Regions from separate parts of the Paenibacillus pedocola genome, predicted to be linked through region 1. Evidence: predicted binding sites of a transcription regulator. Region 1 holds the regulator's gene; the other holds the start of a gene.
What was found. The regulator NrdR, encoded in region 1, represses ribonucleotide reductase genes. The targets are predictions, from matches to a motif close to AACACNATATATNGTGTT.
Positions count from the first base shown of each region.

Region 2: QU597_RS11090 (adenosylcobalamin-dependent ribonucleoside-diphosphate reductase) is a predicted target of NrdR. The motif match lies at 1,615-1,632, and genes of this name have one in related genera.

Region 1 covers NZ_CP134223.1:2,335,338-2,338,664, forward strand. The annotation lists gene coaE (dephospho-CoA kinase) at 1-392, shown strand, start outside; gene QU597_RS09915 (lytic transglycosylase domain-containing protein) at 389-952, shown strand; gene QU597_RS09920 (alpha/beta-type small acid-soluble spore protein) at 1,019-1,234, opposite strand; gene nrdR (transcriptional regulator NrdR) at 1,399-1,875, shown strand; tRNA gene QU597_RS09930 (tRNA-Ala) at 2,035-2,110, shown strand; tRNA gene QU597_RS09935 (tRNA-Lys) at 2,123-2,195, shown strand; gene QU597_RS09940 (TetR/AcrR family transcriptional regulator) at 2,371-3,036, opposite strand.
Region 2 covers NZ_CP134223.1:2,610,827-2,614,153, reverse strand. The annotation lists gene QU597_RS11090 (adenosylcobalamin-dependent ribonucleoside-diphosphate reductase) at 1-1,495, opposite strand, end outside; gene QU597_RS11085 (DEAD/DEAH box helicase) at 1,889-3,327, shown strand, end outside.

The sequences.
Region 1 (3,327 bases):
GAGAAATCGTCTTTCAGGACCAGGCTGCCCTGCAGGTGCTGAATGACCTGACACATCCTGCGATCCGCCAGGAGATCAAAGAAACGATGTATGCGTTGGAAGAAGAAGATCCACTGTCACTGATTGTCGTGGATATACCCTTGCTCTACGAATCAGCGCTGGACAATCTGTTCAAGATGACAACCGTTGTGTATGTGCCCCGGGAGGTGCAGCTAGCCCGACTAATGGAGCGTAACGGATTGTCTCTTGAGCAAGCCACTGGCAGGCTGGATGCCCAGATGGATATCGAAGAGAAGCGCAGAAGAGCGGATTACGTTATCGACAACAGCGGCGGGCTTACCCATACTGAACAGCAGGTAGCGGCGCTATGGGACAGGCTGGGGTTATCATGAGCTGGCTGCGTAAAAAAAGAGTACTGCTCATGTTATTCGTTGGCTTTACTGCAATTCTGTTCCTGAGCACCAACTGGATGTCTTTGTTTTATCCCATTCATTATAAGAATGAAATCCGTAAGCACAGTATCACTTATGAGATGGACCCGTTTCTAGTGGCAGCCATTATCCGCGTGGAGACCAATTTTAAGACAGGCCGGGAATCCAGAAAAGGCGCACTGGGCCTCATGCAGCTCATGCCGGACACGGCCAAATGGGCGCTTGAAAAGGCCAAGCTGCCCGATGTGTCGCTGGACGAGCTGAAGGAGGAGCCCTCGGCAAATATTGAACTGGGAACCTGGTATTTATCCTCGCTCTCCCGCCAGTTTGAAGGCAACCGTACTGCGGTAATCGCTGCATACAATGCCGGACCCGGTAAAGTGCAGCGCTGGCTGGATGATGGCGACTGGGACGGCACAGAGGGTTCTGTGAAGGATATTCCATTCGGCGAGACCCGGCACTACGTTCAGCGCGTAATTTATTATTATAATCAGTACACGGAGATTTACAGCGAGTTCTAAAAAAAAGAAGCATTAAACGACGGTTAGCCGTTTAATACTTCTTTAGGCAAGCTTATTGGGGACAGGTTATTTGAATTGACCTGCCAGGGACTGTTCAGCCAGAGTTACAAGACGTTTAGTGATGTAACCACCGATCGAACCATTTTCGTAAGAAGTTTTATTGCCTTGGTATCCGTCTGGGGAAAGAGTGATACCTAATTCTTGGGCAACTTCGTATTTAAGTTGTTCCAAGGCACCGCGTGAATTTGGAGCTACCAGGTTGTTGCTGCTGTTTTGGCTCATTGCTGTTCACCTCCTATCGGTTGGTAACTGTATTATGTGCTGCTCTCGCCAGATTCATAACAACAATAAAACGGTGTTTTATGGAAAAAAGAATTACAGCTCCGAAACCTGAATGTGGCCGCTAAGGCCTCCCATATTAATGCAAAAGGAAGTGACCTGAGCTTATGAAATGCCCTTACTGCGATCACACGAATACCAAAGTGCTTGACTCGCGTCCGGCCAACGAGAATAAATCGATCCGGCGCAGGCGTGAATGCGAGCGCTGCAGCAAGCGTTTTACTACCTTCGAGATGATTGAAGAGACCCCGCTGATCGTAATCAAAAAGGACGGCAGCCGCGAAGAATTCAGCCGCGACAAAATCCTGCGCGGCCTGATCCGCGCCTGTGAGAAGCGCCCTGTGTCCGTAGAGCGCCTGGAATCCATTGTCTCCGAGGTTGAGAAGTCGCTGCGGGGTATCGCCTTAGCGGAAATAGAGAGCCGCCAAATTGGCGAGCTGGTGATGGAGCAGCTCTATCCGGTTGACGAGGTTGCCTACGTCCGCTTCGCCTCCGTATACCGCCAGTTTAAGGACATCAACATGTTCATGAAGGAATTGAAGGGACTGCTGTCCAAGAACACAGGAGAGCTGGAGGGGCTGTAGAGCTTCTCCTAAAAACTTTTTTATTAAAGTGTTGACACCGAGGGCGATTTTTTATATTATATAGAAGTCGCCTACGGAACTTAAGGTTCACGAAGCGAGTGAGCTTACGGCTCACACCTGATTTTAGAGTACATAATGTAGTTCTAAAATATGCATCATGGGGCCATAGCTCAGCTGGGAGAGCGCATCGCTGGCAGCGATGAGGTCAGGGGTTCGATCCCCCTTGGCTCCACCAATAACATCATACGGACTCTTAGCTCAGTTGGTAGAGCAGTAGACTCTTAATCTATTTGTCCAGGGTTCGAGCCCCTGAGAGTCCATCACAGTAAGAACGGCAGCGATGCCGTTCTTTTTTTGTATTTAACCAACAACCGCCGCAGCCCCGGGTGCCAATGCCAATTGCGAAGATCTAACCCATAGACCTTATTTCGCTAATCAGCATTTATTTCAGAGCTATCGGACCGTACCCGCTTATACCTCTCCATTAGGTTTGGGTCAACGAAGGCCGCTATGATCTGGAAACAATGAGCCGACAATCAAAGACAATGTGTGCTTGTATATGGTATAGGCTGCTTGTACGTCTCCCAAGTGTCCTCCGATGTAAAGATGAATGACGCCATGGAGGGAAGCCCAGAATATGCGAATAACGGATTCGGTGTCGTACTGGCCGGTAATTAATCCTTGCTCTTGCGCATTGCTGATCACGGTCGATAATTGACTCATAGCTGTGACGGTACCGCGCAAGCTTTCTTCGTCCGGTTTGAAATCTGCGAAAGCACCTCCGAACATCAGTTTATAATAGCTGGAGTAGTCCTGTCCGAATTGCCAAAAGGATTCGCCGAAATTCAGCAAATGCTGTGCCGGGTCAGCAGCCTTCGGCGTCCTCTCGAATTCGTTAGCAAGCAGCTGGCAACCGTCCAGATATAACTGTTGTGCCAAGCCCTCCTTATTAACAAACAAGCTGTAAATGATTTTTGTCGAGCAATTCATTTTTTGGGATACTTTGCGGACCGTAACGGCTTCCGGGCCCTCTTCCTGTAAAAGCGTTGCGGCAGCATCAACAACGAGCTTGCGGAGATTTTCAGTATTTTGCATACGGGCTTCCTGGTAGGTTTTCAGCTTTCTTGTGTTTGTATTGGAGGAGGCATCTTGGTCGCTCATCATCATCCACCTTCGGTTATCATGTTTTCTTCAGGAAACATAGTTTCCATCTCTCTTAGCAGGAATTGTATACAGTTGTCCTTCACTTGTCAATAAAACGATAAAGGCTCAAAGAATATATTGACTTTTAAAAAAGCACTGGATACAATGATTCCATTAGGAAACAGTGTTACCATGATCGTAATTCTTAACTTACATGAGAACAGAACATTCCTTTCGAGTAATGGTAACGGTGTTTCTAAAATATAACGAAGTTTCGAAGGGAGAGCAACACAATGACAACTGAAGGGA
Region 2 (3,327 bases), 280 kb from region 1:
CGACTTCCGGATAGACCTCGGTAATATTACGCATAAATCCGCTTTGCAGATATTTCTCAGCATCAAATGCCTGGAAGGAACCCTTCTCGCCGGCGATTTCCGCCGAAGCCAGATACGCTTCGCGCGCCATGAAGCCATAGAGCTTGTCCAGGAACTCCAGCGATTCCGGGCTGCCGTAGCGGATGTTCAGCTTGATCATCAGCTCGGCCAGACCCATAGTGCCCAGACCTACGCGGCGTTCCAGCTTCTGGTTCGCTTCATTCTCAGGGAAGTGGTAAGGCGTCTTGTCGATAACATTATCCAGGAAACGTACAGAATAGCGGGTAGTTGTAGCCAGATCCGCCCAGTCCACATCATGATTCTCCGCATCGTAGAACTTGGAGAGGTTGACGGCAGACAGATTGCAGACGCCCCAGCCCGGAAGGCCCTGCTCACCGCACGGATTCGTGCAGATAATCGGGTTGAAATACCAGCTGTTGGACATTTGATTGTAGTATTCCATGAACACTACACCCGGCTCAGCCGATTTCCAGGCTGATTCAATAATCGTATGCCAGACATCACGCGCTCTGACGGTACGGTAAGGAATAACCGCGCGGCCATCCGCTTTCCATTTATCCAGATCCCCGTCCCAGATTGTATCGTAATCAGGGTCCGTTGTATCCGGGAAGACCAGCTCCCAGTCCAGATCCTCTTTGACTGCCTTCATGAAGGCATTGCTCACGCATACCGACAGGTTGGCATTGGTCACCTGGCCCATCGTCTGCTTCACGGTGATGAAATCAACAACATCCGGATGCCAGTCATTGATCATCAGCATCAATGCGCCGCGGCGGCTGCCGCCCTGCTCAATAAGTCCGGTGGTATAGCTGAACAATCCGCCCCAGGATACAGAACCGCTCGACGAGCCGTTGACGCCTCTTACAATTGCCCGGCGCGGACGCAGCGAGGACAGGTTGATCCCCACACCGCCGCCGCGGGCCATAATTTCGGTCATTTCCGAAAGGGTCTGCATGATGCCGCCGCGGCTGTCTTTTGGCGAAGGCACAACATAACAGTTGAACAGGGTCAGTTCTTCACTTGCCCCTGCACCCGCAGCAATCCGTCCGCCCGGTACAAGCTTCCAGTCATCCAGAATCGAACGGAACCTGCCTGTCCATTCTTCCTGCAGTTCAGGTGTTTTCTCTACAGAAGCCATGGCAGCGGCCAGACGGTCCCACATTTCTTCCGGAGTCTTCTCTATATTAAGCGTCAGCTTTTCTACATCCGAATTCACCAGTTCCCCGCTGCGCGTCTTGACGGTAACGATCCGGCCATTGCGCTCGACAATCTCCCCGACTTCCTTTGTCGGAAATTTGGGATCATCTTTGGTCAGAACCAGCACAACATCGCCAACCTTGGCATTGTTGCTGTCTGCATCCTTCCAGGCATAACGGTCCAAAAATATTTTCTCACTTAGCCCTTCAAGGCGCTGCTTGCGTTCCACTGTACTCAATAGAAAAACCTCCCGGTGTGTAATATGTAAATCTTCCGCTGCAAGTAGTAAGGTGGAGTCCTCTTGTCAATATCAAATAACCGCCAAAAGCCCTCCGTAAACAATAATTTCAAGCTTTTGTAACAATATATTGTGTGAACCAGCTTTTCAACTATACCACATATTGTATCGAAGTTCTTTTTCGAAAAAGGAAGCCTTATCGCGAAAAATCAGCATTGAGCCGCTTTTTCTCACTTTTTCTCGCTTTTTTATCAGATTCGGCACGAAAAAAAGACCTTAAAATCAGCATGTCTGCTCTACAAGAATACTTTATATAGTTATGAATTCTCTCTTTTACGCGCATACTACTTCTACGCATTTCTTATATGAAAACGCGCCGGAGGAGGCTGCAACATGACGCAATTATCCCGCAATTCCTTGCCGCAAGAGGGAAGCACACCCGCCCCGCTGCTGCCCGTCCCTCTGTCTTTTGAGCGAAACTGGCTGCATGATCTGGAATCGAAACTGGACAAGGGCGGACCCTGGGGGGACTGGAGATTATCCCGCCTGGCCGTACAGGGTGAACAATCCGGTCTTGTCACCAGCTTCGACGAACTGCAGTGTATGAAGCATCTTTCAGGACTGTCCCCGCTGCCTCATCAGCTCGATACCGCCCATAAGGTGCTGTTTGAAATGTCCGGCCGGGCGATTCTCGCGGATGAGGTCGGTTTGGGTAAGACCATTGAAGCAGGACTCGTCCTCAAGGAATATCTGGTGCGGGGCCTTGTAAGCAAGGTGCTGATTCTGGTACCCGCCTCACTCGTGCTGCAATGGGTCCGGGAGCTGAATACGAAATTCGGCATCACGGCAGTCGCACAGAAGAAATCTTACTCCTGGGGCAATGACATTGTGGTGGCCTCCATGGACACCGCCAAGCGCGATCCCCATAAGGAGCTGCTGCTCAGCTCTGAATTCGACATGCTCATTATCGATGAAGCACACAAGCTGAAGAACAAGAAATCGACCAACTATCAGTTTGTTCAGCAGCTCCGTAAAAAATACTGTCTCCTGCTCACCGCAACTCCCGTACAAAATGACCTCGGCGAGCTGTTTAATCTGATCACCCTGCTGAAGCCGGGACAGCTCGGCAACCAGGGCGATTTCGCCGCCAACTTTGTTGTGGATAAACGCCAGCCGAAGAATGAAGTCCAGCTGCGCGGCGAGCTCTCCAAGGTCATGATCCGCAACCGTCGGGGCGAGGGGCCGGTGACCTTCACCAAGCGCAAAGTCCGGAATATACCGCTCACGCTCTCACCGGAGGAAAAGGCATTATATGACGGAGTAACGGCTTTTGTCAAAGACCAATATCAGGAATCGGGCGGCAATCTCAGCAGCATGCTCTCCCTGGTAACACTTCAGCGTGAGGTATGCAGCAGCCGAGATGCCGTTTTCATAACACTGGTCAATCTGATCAAGAAGCTTCCGGCCGATTCTCCGAAGCGTGAACGGATGATGGATCTCCTGCAGAGCATCCGTACTGTCAAGACGAACACGAAAGCGGAGAAAACGATGGAGCTGATCCGTGATATGAATGAAAAGGTCATCGTCTTCACCGAATACCGCGCCACGCAGGAATATCTGCTGCAATACTTCCGCGAGCACGGCCTGCAGTGCGTGTCCTATTCCGGCGGCATGAACCGCGGCAAAAAAGACTGGATGATGGATCTGTTCCGCGGCCGGGCCCAGGTCATGATTGCCACGGAAGCCGGCGGCGAAGGAATTAACCTGCAATTCTGCCACCATATGATCAACTTTGATCTGCCGTGGAATCCGATGCGGGTGGAGCAGCGGAT